Linked DNA regions of Luteolibacter sp. LG18. The protein of the gene in region 1 interacts with the protein of each later gene in a pairwise test. Links are inferred from orthologs where the notes say so. Each region holds a gene or a part of one and is shown on either strand. Other genes may lie near its edges. The genes, in order: rlmB and llg_RS07325.

Region 1 (7,842 bases):
CCGCTTGCGCTAACACGCGGCCCTCCCTAGCTTGCGCTCCATGATAGGTCTGACAATCCGGAATTCAGTCGTGGCTTTGCTTTTCGGAATGGCCGCCGTGTGCTCGGCGGTGGACAAGGATTTCAATGCCGTGGATGGACCGAACGTGCGCGTGATGCGCCACGAGGACGGCTCCCGGACCATGTTCGAGCGCAGCCCGGACAACCTCACCCTCACCACCAAGACCTTCACCGGCGGCGGCGTCCTCCAGCTCCTGACCATCTACCGGATGGACAAGAACACCAACCCACTGAGCTGCAAGATCTACGACGGCCAGCGCCAGGAGCTCTTCAAGGTCAACTACGGCTACCGCAAGAGCGACGGCCAGCTCGTGGCCGAGGCGATGTTCGACTCGCGCGCGAAACGGCTCAACCCGCAGACCGGCGAGGAGATGCCGGTGCGCTACATCACCTACACCTACGACTCGAACGGCAAGCGCAGCGCCCCCACCGCCATCACCACCCAGAAGGGCGCCCTCGCGGACGACCTCTACAAGGGCAAGAAGATCGATCCGTTTGTTCCCGAGGACAACCCGTTCAAGCAAGCCGCCCCCGCCAAGCCGGCCGGTCGCCGCTGAACCCCGCCTGACAGCCCCTTTTTCCAAATGCGGCGGGACAGGATCCCGCCGCATTTGTTTTTTCCCGCCATGAACCTCGCCGCCACCGCGCTCACGCTCTTTCTCGTCTTCGACCCCTTCGGCAACATGGTGATCTTCCACACCGTGCTCGCCAAGGTACCGCCGGAGCGCCGTCGCCGCGTGATGATCCGCGAGCTGCTGTTCGCCCTGCTGATCCTGATGGGCTTCCTGTTCGCGGGCTCCACCATCCTGTCCATCCTCGGCGTCCGCCCCGCCACCCTCAGCATCTCCGGCGGCATCCTCCTCTTCCTGATCGCGCTGGGCATGGTCTTCCCCGCGAAGTCGATGCTGCAGGACGCCACCAACGAGGAGCCGTTCATCGTCCCGCTCGCCGTGCCGCTCATCGCGGGCCCATCCTCCATCGCCCTGCTGCTCCTGCTTTCAAACAAATACCCCGGCGCGCTCGGCCAATCCGCCCTCGCCCTGGGCATTTCCTGGGGAGCCGCCGCCTTCATCCTGCTGATCTCTCCGTTGATCCTGAAACTGCTCGGCAACAAGGGCACCGCCGCCTTGGAGCGCCTCATGGGCCTGCTGCTGATCCTCATCGCAGTCCAAATGTTCCTCGACGGCCTCGCCGCCTACACCGCACGCTGAGCGCCACATGATTGCCAAACGGGTTATCTTCGAAGGCCGCGTCCAGGGCGTGGGCTTCCGCTACACCACCAAGGATCTCGCCCGTGGATTCGAGGTCGTAGGCTGGGTGAAGAACCTCCCGGACGGCACCGTGGAAATGCAGGCGATGGGCGAGAAGGAAGAGCTCGAGGATTTCCTCAAGGAGATCACCGAGGAATCCGCCGTGTCCCATCACATCCAAACCGTCCGTACCGAGGCCATCCCGCTCCTCGAAGGCGTCCGCGGCTTCAGCATCGAAAAGTAGCACAAGCATTCCTGCTTGTGAGTGGGAAGATTCCCGCACAGCCGTGCAGATCCAGTATGGCTTTGAGTCGCCAGTTGCTGGTGGTCCGTACAGAGAGGGAAAGAACCACCGATGACTCTTTCTCTTCACCCTAGCCCCTGAATCCTAGTCCCCAGCCCCTCAAGGGCCGACCGGATCGACATGGATGTTCGCGAATCTTCCCTGCACGCCTCAAAGATCCCGCGCGCTGAACGTATCCCCCTGCCGGATATCGCCCGTCTGATACCCCTTCATGAACCACTTCACCCGCTGGGCCGAAGATCCGTGGGTGAAGGAATCCGGCACCACCCGGCCCTGCGCCTGTTTTTGAAGCGTGTCGTCCCCGATCGCCTGTGCGCATCGCATCGCCTCCTCGATGTCCCCGGGCTCCAGGAACTTGTTCCGGTCGTCCTGCTTCCGCGCCCACAGACCCGCCAGAAAATCCGCCTGAAGCTCCAGCCGCACCGACAGCGCGTTCTGCTCGGACTTGCTCGCCCCGCGGGCCCTCGCCTCGTCCAGAGGGCGTGACAATCCCAGCTCATGCTGGACGTGGTGCCCCACCTCGTGAGCGATCACATAGGCCTGCGCGAAATCCCCCGGCGCGCCGAAACGCTCCTTCAGCTCCCGGTAAAACGACAGGTCGATGTACACCTTCTGGTCCGCCGGACAATAGAACGGCCCCATCCCAGCATCCGCCAGCCCACAGCCGGACTGCGTGCGCTGGGTGAAAATCTCCAGCCGCGGCTGGTCGTAATGCCGCCCCAGTTTCTGGAACTCGACGGTCCACACGTCCTCGGTGCTGCCCAGCACCTTCTTCACGAAGCCCACCATCTTCTCATCCCCCGGCGAGGCCGGAGCAGTGACCGCCGGCCCACCTTGCTCCGCCACCATGTTCAACAGCGCCCGTGGGTCCTTCCCCATCAGCAGCAGGATCACCACGACCACCACCGTGCCCATGCCACCCAAGGCAATCCCACCCCGGCCACCACCACCGCCTCCGCGATTGTCATCCACATTGTCGCTCTCCCGCAGGTCGTCCAGTTTCATAAGGATAAGGGCACCGGTTTCGCCCATCTTCATCCCTCCCCCATCGTTCGGCAAGTCACGAACCGCCCGCCCGTTCGATCCGGTGTTGCCCGCCACCATCACCGCCGCCATGCTCGGCCCATGAAACAGCGCCCGCGCGGCCCAGCCTCCCGTCACGACCGCCAAGAACACCAGGCCCGCGACAACCGCCACGTCCGCAGCACCGAGGAAACCACACCCTCGCTCGATGAGGAGGATCTCTATACCCTCCTCGCGGACAAAAAGGACGCCTTCGTCCTGATCCTTGACTGCGTCCAGGACCCCCACAACCTCGGCGCCATCCTCCGCACCGCCGATGGCGCGGGCGTCCACGCCGTGGTCGCCCCAAAGGACAAGGCCGTGGGTATCACCGACACCGTCCGCCGCATTTCCGTGGGCGCGTCCGACCATGTGCCCTTCGTGCAGGTCACCAATCTCGCCCGCACCATGGAGAAGCTCAAGGCCGCCGGCCTGTGGCTGGTCGGCACCTCTGACCGCGCCGACAAATCGATCTACGAACTCGACCTCAAGGGCCCGCTCGGCCTCGTGCTCGGTGCCGAGGAAAAAGGCATGCGGCGCCTCACCGAGGAGAACTGCGACTTCCTCGCCTCTCTCCCGATGGCCGGCAAGGTCGAGTGCCTGAACGTCTCCGTCGCCACCGGCGTGTGCCTCTACGAAGCCGTCCGCCAACGCCGCGGCGGCAAATGAAGGGCCCGGTCCGGATCCTGTCCGACCTCCACCTCGGCCACCGGGTGTCCCGGATCGCCACGGTGGAGTCCCTGCGCCCGCTCATCGCCGGAGCAGGGACCGTGATCTTCAATGGCGACACTTGGCAGGAGCTCGCCCTGCCCTTCCGTGAAAAATCCGCCCGCATGCTCGACGAGCTGCGGGCCCTCTGTGCCAGCGAAGGCGCGGAGCCGGTGTTTCTCTCCGGCAACCACGATCCCGGCTGGCCCGGCACCGGCTGGTTGGAAATGGCGGAAAGCCGCATCCTCATCACCCATGGCGATGCCCTGTTCTTCGATGGCTCGCCGTGGAGCCGCGAGGCGATCCACGGCCAGCAGATGATCCGGAATTTGTGGCGGGAACACCATGCCGCCGCCTGCAATGCCGGTGAACGCCTGCGTCTCGCTCGCCGGATCGCCCGCAACCTCGTCCCCAAGGTTTTCCCGAAGGGCAAGAAACTCTGGCAGCGCGTCTGGGAAGCCGCCCATCCCCCGCAGCGGGCCCTCAACATGCTCCACGCTTGGCTGAGCCAAGCCGGAGCCGCCGCCGATTTCGCGGAGCGCTTTTTCCCCAAGGCCGAGATCGTCATCATCGGCCACTTCCATCTCGGTGGCATCTGGCAGCGACGCGGCCGACTGATCATCAACACCGGCGCCTTCCTGCCTCCGGGCAAGGCCACCTGCGTGGAAATCCACGAGGGCTGGCTCACCTGCTCCCGCGTGCTGGAGAGCACCGACACCTGCACGCTGGAGGCCCCGTTCGCCCGCTGGCGGCTGTGAACCGCCGCGCGGACGAAACACATCAAGCCGCACGACGGCGACGCAACAGCGCCAGCCCCACCGGCAACACCGAGATGACCATCACTGAAGGCTCAGGCACGGCAGCCGCCACCTTCGAAGTCACCGTCACGTTGTCGTAGCGAGCGGTCGGGAAAGGATAGCCACCGGTCGTCGCACCGAAGAACAACGCCACCGTGCTCACGCCGTCGTAGTTGAAATCCATCGTGATGCCCGTGCCGGTGCCAGTGAACGTGGCGGATGCCACCTGGTTCGACACCGCGCTGCCCAGCGCCTGCAGCTGACCCGTCTGCGTGTTCAGGATCAGGGAATTCCCGCTGGATTTGGTCAGATCGTAACCGGAGCCTGTCCAGATCCCCACGGTGGCGGTATCGTTCGCGTCACCCGTGTAGCTGACGATGTCGAACGTCAGCGTGTATTGCCCGGCCGACGGAAACAGCGAAGGGGAAAGCAGGATCGCCGCGCTGCGGAACCCGCTGTCGCTCGCCGCTTGGAGGGTGCCGGAGGCCAGCGTGATCGTCGGACCGGAGCGCACCCATTCACCGAAGTTCAGTTGGTTGCCGTAGTAGCCACCCAGATAGGAGTTCGGCTTATCGGCGAGGGTGGTGCTCGAAAAGTTCTCGGTGAACACGGTGGCGGCCATGGCGGCGGGGCTCAGGAGAAGCACGGCCAAGGCACGACGGTACAGGGATCCCGGGAGGGAGAGGAAGCTCATGGGGGATAGGGGGATGAACGTGAACCGCGGAACGGAAGTGGGGTGTGGGGGACCCGAACCGCGTGGGCACAAAATCGGCCAAACGCATCCGGCTTTCAACCCAAAATCCTTAATCAACCTTAACGAGATCGCGTGTATCCCATCACGTTACTGGGTTTTACGCATCCCCACCTCCGTAGCCGAAGTGGTGACACTTCGGGGCACGGCCCTGGCCCTTATATACCTCTTGGCCTCTGCATCCCGAATGGGATGACAGCCCCAGTAGCCGGAGGTTGAGAAGCCTTGGCGACGACACCTCCGGTTAGGCCGGGAATATCATTCGATCCCGAAGGGGATCGCAGCCGAGCTCGAAGGCACGCGGAATTCCATTTCCCATTCCACCCGCGGAGCCGGGACACGCCGCTGCCCGCCCCCTCTTCACCACTCCTCCGGGAACCCGCTCAAGACCGCCCCAGCACCCACGCGATGTGCGGGGTGTAGAGGTTCGGCTCCAGCAGGAACGAATCGTGGCCCTTGTCCGAGTGCACGGTGATGTGCATCACATCCACCTTCGCCCTCTCCAAGTGACTCACCAGCTCCGTCTGTTCCTCGGGGTAAAAGCAGAAGTCCGAGTCGATCGAGAACACCAGCCACTTCTGGCCGGCATCCTTGACGCGGGCGAACAGGTCCTCCGGTGAACCCGCGTCCCCTTCCTGCGCCCCATCGAAGCGCGACCACATGTCGTTGATCCGCAGGTAGGTGTTCGCATCGAAGCGTTTCACGAACTTCTTCCCCTGGTGCAGCATGTAGCTCTGGAACTGGTCGCGCACGCGGTACCAGGCCAGCACGTCGTCCGGCTGCACCACGTCCTGGCGCGCCCGCTTCTCGATCGCATCGAGGTGCACGAAGGTCTTGTGCGAGATCATACGTGCCAGCGCGAGACCATACAGCGGCGGAGCGGCGTCGTAGTAATCGCCACCATTGAAATTCGGATCATTCTCGATCGCCAGGATCTGCTCGAACAACACCAGCCGGTTCAACACCGTGGTCTTGTAGCCGGAAGCAATCGAAATCACGTTCGCCACCCGCTGCGGGAATCGCGTCGCGAAGGTCAGCGCCAACAGGCCGCCGACCGACGGTCCGATCACCGCCACCAGCTTTCCGATGCCGAAATCATCCAGCAGCCGCGCCTGGGCTTCCACCTGGTCCGCGGCGGTCACATGCGGGAACTTCGATCCCAACGGCTTGCCCGTCTCCGGGTCCAGGGACGTCGGACCGCTCGATCCATAACAGCCGCCAAGGTAATTGGCACAGATCACGAAATAGCGGTTCGTGTCGATGGCCAGGCCCGGCCCGATCATGTCGGACCACCAGCCCTCGTGCAGCTCCGGCTGCCAGATCCCATTGATCGCCTCGATGTCCGGGTTGAACCCCGCCGCGTGGTGCGAGCCTGAAAGCGCGTGAAACAGCAGAATCGCGTTCGATCCATCCTCGTTCAACGTCCCCCAGGTCTCATACGCCAGCGTCACCTCGCCCATCTCCCCGCCGTCACGCAAACGGAACGGATCGGCGGCGCTTCCCGTGCGGAAAAAGCGGGTGGTGACATTCGACATGCGCGGGACGCTAGTGGCCCCGCCCCCCGGAGTCCAGAGCGCATGCCTCCCGGTCCAGTTTCGCCCCTTCCTAAGCCAGGAAGACCGGAACCAAAACCATCGCCAAATCGCAAGCCAAGCCCTCGAATGACCCACCTCGATGAGGCGCCCCCTCCACAGGCTTCATGGCAGTCGGGGACCGCCAGCGACGCGCGGCTACTTTTTCAACAACTCCTCTACTTTGCCGCGGGTACCCTGATCGACAGTGGAAAGACTAGCGCGGATCTCCTGCGCCGTGTCAGCCTTCAACTCCGGGTTCGTGATACGCCCGGCCCACATGGCGGCGGAAACAGGATCACCGGAGTCCAGCAAAAGAAGAGAAGTCGCTTGGTAGGGCTGATCGTATTTCGGCGCGGACGACCGGTTCCCAAGGTGGCTGGTGATGACGTCGTGGTTGGCCGGCGAAGCGTTGCGGATGACGTTGGCGAGGGCGTTGGAATAACCTTGGTCGGATTCAAGGCCATCGAGTTCACGCATGGCCACGGTGACATCGGCACGGGAAAGGCCTTTGTTGGAGGCGAAGACCGTGAAGAAAAAGGAAATGGAGGAACCGGGACGGTTTGCCCGATAGTCGGCAAGGGCGGCCTCCAATCCCTTGCTGTCGACCTCGGCGCTTGTGATCGCGCGAACGGCAAGGACGGGATTGGCGGCGATGCGGTTTTCTTTGAGAACGGCCCAAGCCGTGCCTGGCTCATTTCGGGCCAAAACCGAATAAAGAGCGCTTCCAAAGGCGAGAGATTGCCCCCCATTCGGGACGGTAGCGGCGATGGAGATGGCGGCTTCAGGGTCCTTCTTCAGCATCGCCTCAATGAGAGCGCCATAGACCTCCTCTAATGCGGCATCCGGAGAAGGCAATGTCTTAACAATCCATTCAATGCCAGCGCCGGGATCACTCTCCCCATACTCGGCAGCCTTGGCACGAAGAGCCGCGATTTCCTCTGGCGTGTGCTTGGCCACGACGACAGGGCTCCCGGGCTTCGGTCTTTTCTTGTAAGCAGCCGCTTCCCCATCCCGAACGGCACGATCAGGGCGGGTGGCACGAACGGACTTCAAATCGCCCGAAGCCCCCCCGGAGTCCGATCCGGATTTCTTATCACAGGAGGAGAGGCCGAGAGAAAGCGCGAGAAAGAGACTGGAAGCGCGGCGCATGAGACTGGGTATTGCGCAACGAGTAACCCACGGGCATGGGAACTGCAAAATGAAACCGCCGCAGCGGAGGGTGTTTGCCGACGACGCTCTTCAGCCCGGAACTTGAAGCAGACAACCGCTATTCCAGCACCACAATCCAGAGCCCGTTCAGACTCCGATTTCTGCTCTGGATTCCAAGGCTTGGATTC
Region 2 (7,984 bases), 830 kb from region 1 along the record:
CACGAAATACCAGTTCGAGGTGATGCTCAGCGCGATCGCCACGAAGCTCACCATCATCGGGATCCAGCGGCGGTTCGCGGCGTAGAAGGCCGGTTGCAGCACCTTCAGCCACGAGTAGGCCAGCAGGCCGATGCCGTAGCCGCGCAGCGCGGCGGCGGTTTCCATGCGGCCCACGGCATTGAACGCGCCCCGTTCGAAGATCACGCTGATGATCGGCTCCGCCAGGAAGCACAGGCCCAGTGCGGAGGGCAGCACCAGGAAGGTCACCAACCGCAGCCCGCGCGCCAGCACGCCGCGGAACTCCGGCCCGGTCCCGCCCAGCGCCGCGCGGGACAGCGCCGGCAGCGTTACGGTGGCCACGGCCACGCCGAACACCCCGATCGGGAGCTGCATCAGCCGGAAGGCCCAGTTCAGCGCGCTCACCGCGCCGCCGCCAATGGAGGTGGCGAACTGCGAGTTCACCACCACGTTGATCTGCACCACCGAGGCGGAAATCACCGCCGGCCCCATCAGCGCGAAAATCGTCCGGATCGCCGGGTCCTTCCACTGCCAGTCCGGCCGCCAGTGGAAACCCAGCCGCCGCAGCGACGGGAGCTGGCACACGAGCTGGCCGAAGCCGCCCACCAGCACGCCGATCGACATCCCGATCATCGTCTTCGGCCCGTGGTGCGGATCCAGCCACAGCCCGATGCCGGAGCCCGCGATGATCGAGCCGAGGTTGAAGAAACACGACGACAGTGCCGGGATGCCGAAGACGTTGCGCGCGTTGAGGATGCCCATCACCAGCGCCGCCAGGCTCACCAGCAGCATGAACGGCCACATGATCCGCGTCATCTGGATCGTCAGCGCGATGTCATCCGGCGAGAACGTCCGCGCCTTGCCCGCGGTGCCGTCCAGCGCTGTCAGCAGGTGCACCAGCTGGGGCGAGAACAGGATGCCTACCAGCGAGACGGCGGCCATCGCCATCCCCACCAGCGTCAGCATCTTCGCCGCCAGCGGCCACGCGCTTTCCGGCCCGTCCTCCTTCACCTTCTTCGAGAAGGTCGTCACGAAGGCCTGGGACAGCGCCCCTTCCGCGAACAGGTCCCGCAGCAGGTTCGGGATCCGGAAGGCGATGTTGAAGCAGTCCATCAGCACGCTGTGCCCGAAGAACGCGGCGAAGATCTGGTCGCGGATCAGGCCGAGCACGCGGCTGGCCATCACCGCCGCGCTGACTTTCCAAGTGGATTTGGCGGACATGCGGGTGTGAGGTCGTGCCTCCGTTAGCCGATCCGCGGACAGAGCCAATGGATTTATTCGGAAAGCGGGGATTCTTTTTGGAACGCCGGGGCAAGCCCGGAGGCCTTACTTCGCCGAGGCCCGGCGCAGGCGGTCCATGATCGCCACGCCCAGGCCGGTTTCGCTCACCGGCTCGGCCACGATCGCGTCCAGGCCGGCCTCGTCGAGCTGGCGCATCACGAAGAACAGACGCAGCGCGGCTTCCGCCAGCTTGCCATTGCCCGGGCTCAGGGCTTCCACCCGCTCCCAATCGTGCAGGTCGATGTAGCCGTCCTTCTCCTCCTCGCGGTAGCTCAGCAGGCCGTAGCGCTTGCCCTCCTCGGGAACGAAGTCCTCCGGCTTCTCGAACATCAGCAGCGGCGTGCGCGGAGCGTAGTGGCTGGCGAGCTGGCCGGGCGCGTGGGGCAGTTCACCCGGACGCTCCTTGGCCTTTTCCACCCGGCCATACGGCTGGAGATCCTCCTTGGTCACCGGACCCGCCCGCAGCAGCTTGAACAGCGGCTTCTTGCCCTCGCGGGGCTCGATGGCAATGATCGTGCTCTCCAGGCCCTCGCTGCACGCCCCGCCATCGACGATGAGCGGGATGCGGCCGTCCAGCTCCTTGAGCACGGCGCTGGCGGAGGTCGGGGAAATACGGCCGAAGCGGTTCGCGCTCGGCGCCGCGATCGGGCGGCCCAGTTCGCGGCAGACGGCGCGGAAGATCGGGTGCGCGCTCAGTCGGACCGCCACCGTGGGCAGGCCACTGGTCACCAGGTCCGGCACTTCCGGCTTCTTCGGCAGCACCAGCGTCAGCGGGCCCGGCCAGAAATTCGACGTCAGTTTCTCGACCACGTCGCGGATCGATTCATCCACCTCCGCCACCTGGTGGAGGTCGGACTTGCGGGCCACATGGACGATCAGCGGATCGAAGGACGGCCGTTCCTTGGCCTCGAACACCTTGGCGGCGGCCTCCGGGTTGAAGGCATCCGCGCCGAGGCCGTACACGGTCTCGGTGGGCAGGGCCACGACTTCACCGCGGGCGAGCAAGGCGACTGCCTCGCGCACGGCTTCCTTCATGTCTTCGTCGCTGGCGGAAATGATCCGGGTCTCGGGCACGGGGCAGCCTTAGCAGATGCACCCGCCCCACGGGAAACCGGAATTTTCCGCCGGTGTCCGGTGGCCCGGTTGGGAGGGAAAAGCGCGGACGCTGGATTTTCCCAAACAAGGCCCGCTTCCTGCGTCGTTGTTTTCCCAATCTCCCTCTTCCATGCCGCTTCCTTCCTCCTGTTCCGGCCGCCCTTCTAACGGTGGCCCCCGTGGGTTGACTCCCGCCCCTGTCGTCGCTAAGCCTGCGGAGCCATGAACTTGCGCACCCTTTTCGTCTCCTGCGGCTTCGCGCTTGTGTCCGCTGCGGCGGCGCACGGCCAGATCGCCGCGACCCTCTCGATCGCGAAGACCCAGTACGTCGCCGGGGAGTCGGTTCAGGCCACCGTGACCATCACCAACCACTCCGGGCAGGAAGCCGTTTTCGTCGGTAGCGACCGCCAGCCGTGGCTCGATTTCGTCATCAAGCGCACCGGCAGCGAGCCCGCCATTCCTTACGGCCGCTTCAATTTCGGCGCCATCCGCATTCCCGTGGGCCAGAGCATGGCCCGCCAGGTGAATCTCTCCTCCGCGTTCAACCTCACCGAGATCGGAAACTACAGCGTCTACGCCTTGATCCGCATGCCGGACCAGACCTCCGAAGGCACCGCTTCCAACCGCGTGCTTTTCAATGTCTCCAACGGCCGCGCCTATTGGAGCCAGAAGGTTGGCGTCCGCGGTGATGCCACGAAGGTCCGCGAGTACCGCGTCCTCAACTACTCCGGCGACCAGAAGACCCAGCTCTACGTCCAGGTGGTCAACGACCGCACCGGCACGCCGATCCGCACCTATCCGCTCGGGGATGCGCTCATGTTCCGCAAGCCCCAGATCACCGTCGCCGGCAACCAGAACCTCCACGTCTTCTTCCTCAGCACCCCGACCCTGTGGACCCACTGCGAAATCGATACCGAGGGCAAGCTGGTGAACAGTGAGTTCCATCGCCGTGGCGCGACGGGAGACCCGGTGCTGATGACGCAACCCAACGGTGTGGTCGCGGTTGGAAACAGCATCCCGTACGATCCCAAGGCCGAGGAGATGGAGAAGTCCCGCGCCCGCAAGATCTCGGAGCGGCCCGTTATCACCCAGTGAACGGGAAGGGAAGGAGAATTGTTTAAAAATTCTTTACTTTCCGGTAAATTTTATTAACAATCCTGAACAGTTTCAAAACGCGAGGTATTATGCGAACGATCTTCAAGCGACTTCTGGCCCTGGCGGCCGTCGGTGCGCTTACCTCCGCCACGGCGGAAGCGCGCTATTTCCGGACTGTCGTGATCGATGCGGGTCACGGCGGTTACGACAAGGGAGCCCAGTTCGGCCAGGTCTATGAAAAGCACCTGTGCCTGGACACCGCCACCCGGCTCCAGAATTACCTGCAGAGCATGGGCTTCAAGACGGTGATGACGCGCAACAGCGACTACTTCGTTTCGCTGGCGGAGCGCGTGGCCATCACCCAGCGCTACAAGGATGCGATCTTCGTGGCGGTGCACTACAACTTCACCTACCGGGACAGCGCCTGTGGCCTGGAGACCTACTACGCCAACGGTGCCGAGAGCCAGAACCTCGCCCAGATGGTGCAGCAGAACATCTGCCGCAAGGTGCGCGCCACCGACCGCGGCGCGAAGTTCGCCCGCTACTATGTGATTCGTAACAACACCTGCCCCGCGATCCTCGTGGAGTGCGGTTTCGTTTCGAATCCCACCGAGCGCCAGGGCATGAAAGCCGCCTGGTACCGTGATTCGCTGGCGAAGGCCATCGCCGATGGGGTGATGCGTTTCCGCCGCGACGGCTGAGGATTTTCCGCCTGTGCCCTGCCTGCCCGTGCGCTATGATGGCTGCATGGGCGTGGTGACGGCGGATGAAATGCGGGCATTGGAAGAGGCGGCGTTCCAACGCGGGACGACCGCCTCCGTGTTGATGATCGAGGCCGGCCGTGGCCTTGGCCACGCGGTGGCCCGGTTCTTTCCCGAGCCCGGCACCGCGATTGCGTGCCTTGGCAAGGGCCACAATGCCGGGGATGCCCTGGTGGCGCTCGGGGTCTTGAGGGACGCGGGTTGGAAGATCGCCATCCGTGCGGCCTGGCCCCAATCGGAATGGGCGGAACTCACTCGCGCGATGTTGGCCGCGCTCGGGGAAGTCGAGTGGCTGGACGGACCACCGGATCCGGCGGCAGCACGTCTGCCGCTGATTCTGTTGGATGGCCTGTTGGGCATCGGGGCCCGGGGTGGACCGCGGGGCGGGCTCGCCCCGCTCGCGGAAGAGATGCGCGCGCTCCGTCAGGCGGCGGGGGGCCGGATCGTGGCGGTGGATCTGCCCTCCGGGGTCGATGCCGATACCGGGGAAATCCATCCTGGCGCGGTGGTGGCGGATCTCACCCTCACCATCGGCGTGCCGAAGCGCGGCTTGCTCATGGGACGTGCCGCGGACGCGGTGGGAGCGCTCGGATTGGTGCCAGTGGCGGAGCTGCCCGTCCCGGCCGGTGGCGACATGGCGATGATCTCGCCGTTCACGCTGGCGGGAGCATTGTCTCCGCGGCCATTCGATTTTCACAAGGGCCGGGCTGGCCGGGTCGGCATTCTGGCCGGATCCGCCGCCTACAGCGGGGCTGCTGTATTGGCCGCCACCGGAGCCCTGCGCGGGGGAGCGGGATTGGTGACGCTGCATGTTCCGGAAGAAGCCCATGCCGCGATCGCCGCGAAATGTCCGCCGGAGGTCATGGTCCGGGCGCTCCGTGATCCCAGGGAGCTGTTGGATTTCCGCTACGACAGCCTGGTGGTGGGACCCGGTCTCGGCGGCGTCGAGGCTGGCCTGGTGCGCAGGCTACTGATGGATTCCCCGGTTCCGGTGGTGATCGATGCCGATGCCTTGAACGCCATCGCGGGAGACTTTCCGGAGTTGCCAGCCCATCACGTGCTGACCCCGCATCCCGGCGAGTTCCGCCGTCTCGCACCCGATCTGGCCGATTTGCCACGGGAAGAGGCGGCCCGGGCCTTCGCCGATCGCCATGCGCCGGTGCTGCTGCTGAAGGGAGCCCGCACGCTCGTGACCGCGGCGGGTGAACCGTTGTGGTGCAATTCCACCGGCTCACCCGGCATGGCGTCCGGCGGACAGGGGGATGCGCTCTCGGGAGTCATCGGCGCGTTGCTGGCAGGGGGGCTGGCTCCGCTGGAAGCCGCCGCCTGCGGGGCATGGCTCTGCGGCCGGGGCTCGGAGCGGGCGATTGCCGCGGGAGCGAGCGAGGAGTCCCTGCTCGCCAGCGATACCCTGGCCCATCTCGGCGGCGCGTTCCGCGATTGGCGGGAGCGCGGCCGCTGAAACCGGGTTCAGGCGGCTTCGGCGAAAATCATCGTCCCGGCGCTCGTTTGCAGCGTGCTGATCACCAGCACGTCCACCGAGGAGCCGATCTTCTGCACGGCGTGGTTCACCACGATCATCGTGCCATCGGCCAGATAGCCCACCGCCTGGTGCTCCTCCTTGCCGGGGCGCACCAGGGCGATCCGCAGCCGTTCACCGACGGCGACCACCGGCTTGAGCGCGTCCACCAGTTCCTGGATGTTCAGCGCGGGGACGTTTTGAAGTTTCGCCACTTTGCTCAGCGTGTCGTCGCTCGTCATCAGGCGCGCGCCCAGCAGGCGGGTGGTTTCCAGCAGGCGGCTGTTGAGGGTGGCGTTGGCGGCCGCGCCATTGGACTCATGGATCGTGACCTGGAGATCCTTGGCGGTGCGCATTTGTTCCAGGCTGGCCAGCCCCCGCTCGCCGCGCTGGCGGTGCGCCGCAGAGGGGGAATGTGCCAGTGTTTGCAGCTCCTCCAGCACGAACCGCGGCACGATCAGGCGACCGTGGAGAAAGCCCGCCCGCAGGATCGCCGGAACCCGGCCATCCATCACCGCCTCCGGGTCCAGCACGATCGGCTGGCCGCTGGAGGCATCCTGGCGAAAACGCACGTAGGGGATGATGAAGGCGAAATCGTCCCGGCTGCTGCGCAGTGCCAGCACCACTCCGATGAATCCGAAACTGGCGAACAGGGTCACGTCGAACGCCAGCTTCAGCGTGTTCACCAGCAGGTCGAACTCCGCTTGCTCCAGCGGCGTCCGGTCCTTGTCGCGGAATGCCGGTTCGATCAATGCCGAGAATTGCACCCGGGTCAGCAGCCAGGCGCAGAACAGGCCCACGCACAGGCCGAAGGTGGCGGTGGAAAACCCGCGCAGCGAGAAGCCGCGGATCATCGTTTCCACCAGGATGAAAAAGCCCGCCACCAGCAGCCCGCCCAGCAGGCCCATCCACATCGGCACGCCGCGCTCGACCCCCCGCGTGCTCAGCGCGATCGCGAAGCCCGCGGCTTCACAGACCAACAGATAGGTCAGGCGGGCGACATTGACGGAAGGCTGGGAGGACATGGGGTGCGTCTCCCATCACCATTCGTCAACGCCATTGCTACGGCAAGCCTAACCGTCCGGCCTTCAGGACTCCAGACCGCCCGGGTTCCGGCCGATTCCGGCCACCAGCGCCGCCAAGCGTCGCAGCCGATCCCACTTGGACTTCCATGGGCGGGTGGGCCGGGTGACGTTCCAGCCTCGCTTTCGGCCGATCGCGGTGAGGTGCTCGGATGGATTGATCAACGTGGCGGTTTTGCAGATCGCCAGCAGCGGCAGGTCCGCGGTGCTGTCCGTGTAGCCGTGTGAGTTTCTCAGATGGCCGTCCTTGAAGCGGTCCGGCATCAATTCCCGGAGGCGGTCGACCTTCGCCATGCCCTTGTGGTTTTTCAGGTCCGGGAAAAAAGGCAGCCGGTCTGGGATTTCCACCGGGGTGCCCAGCGTGAGATCGAAACCGAGGCGGCGGCCGATCTCCGTGACATAGAATTCCGGGCTCGCCGAGGTGAGCACCAGCAGGTCGCCTTTTGCACGATGGCGCTCCAGCTCCGCCAGGACCTCGGGGTAAAACCGCAGTTCCCGCGCGAAGGCCCGGGCGTGCGAGACCAGCTCGGAGGATTCCATCCGCCACAGGTAGCACAGGAAAATGCGCTTCATCGTCTCCGCTCCCAGCCATTTGGCGAAAGGCGTGAACGGCAGGAACACCAGCAGGTAGAACCGCCGCCACGGAGCGCGGCGCAGCACCCGATGGCAAAACAGCACCTGGCAATCCCAAGGCAGCAGGGTGCCATCGAGGTCGAAGAGCGCGATGCCGCGCGGGCGGGTGGTATCCGTTGGAAATGGCACGTGGAGAAGGCTTTCCGGGAGAATCCCGACTTGCAAGCTCGCGTTGATGCAGGCAGCTTCCGCGCCATGCGGAAAACCCTCTTCGCTTTGGCCCTCGCCGCTCTGCCGTTGCCCGCCATCGCGCAGGTCTTCGCGGACATCCAGACCTCCCAAGGGACGTTCACCTGCCAGTTGAACCACGCGGAAACCCCGAAGGCCGTTGCCAATTTCGTCACGCTCGCGGAAGGCACGCGCACGTGGTTGGACGAAACCACCGGAGCCGTGTCGACGATCCGCCCCGCCAAGCCCTTCTATGATGGCCTGACCTTCCACCGGGTGGTCGACAACGCGGGTTTCCGGGTCATCCAAGGTGGCTCCCGGGCGGGTGATGG

What was found.
Region 2: the proteins of rlmB (region 1) and llg_RS07325 interact in binary tests that used the Escherichia coli proteins (3 or more experiments, as listed by UniProt). The link is inferred for Luteolibacter sp. LG18 from one-to-one orthologs.

What each region holds. Positions count from the first base shown.
Region 1 is NZ_AP024600.1:918,024-925,865, forward strand. The notes cover bases 1,769-4,541. They hold rlmB (23S rRNA (guanosine(2251)-2'-O)-methyltransferase RlmB), read left to right. Parts: upstream 1,769-2,738; coding sequence 2,739-3,344; downstream 3,345-4,541. Other genes in these bases: llg_RS03855 (neutral zinc metallopeptidase), read right to left, coding at 1,769-2,618; llg_RS03865 (hypothetical protein), read left to right, coding at 3,341-4,141; llg_RS03870 (hypothetical protein), read right to left, coding at 4,164-4,541. Outside these bases: llg_RS03840 (hypothetical protein), read left to right, coding at 71-616; llg_RS03845 (YhgN family NAAT transporter), read left to right, coding at 686-1,270; llg_RS03850 (acylphosphatase), read left to right, coding at 1,278-1,553; more of llg_RS03855, read right to left, coding at 1,764-1,768; more of llg_RS03870, read right to left, coding at 4,542-4,874; llg_RS03875 (homoserine O-acetyltransferase), read right to left, coding at 5,315-6,466; llg_RS03880 (hypothetical protein), read right to left, coding at 6,662-7,654. UniProt on the Escherichia coli protein: Specifically methylates the ribose of guanosine 2251 in 23S rRNA.
Region 2 is NZ_AP024600.1:1,741,920-1,749,903, forward strand. What follows is about bases 3,543-6,457. They hold llg_RS07325 (NAD(P)H-hydrate dehydratase), read left to right. Parts: upstream 3,543-4,203; coding sequence 4,204-5,712; downstream 5,713-6,457. Other genes in these bases: llg_RS07320 (N-acetylmuramoyl-L-alanine amidase), read left to right, coding at 3,579-4,190; llg_RS07330 (hypothetical protein), read right to left, coding at 5,721-6,457. Also shown: murein biosynthesis integral membrane protein MurJ, read right to left, coding at 1-1,239; llg_RS07310 (L-threonylcarbamoyladenylate synthase), read right to left, coding at 1,345-2,373; llg_RS07315 (hypothetical protein), read left to right, coding at 2,617-3,489; more of llg_RS07330, read right to left, coding at 6,458-6,794; llg_RS07335 (HAD family hydrolase), read right to left, coding at 6,858-7,613; llg_RS07340 (peptidylprolyl isomerase), read left to right, coding at 7,680-7,984. UniProt on the Escherichia coli protein: Bifunctional enzyme that catalyzes the epimerization of the S- and R-forms of NAD(P)HX and the dehydration of the S-form of NAD(P)HX at the expense of ADP, which is converted to AMP.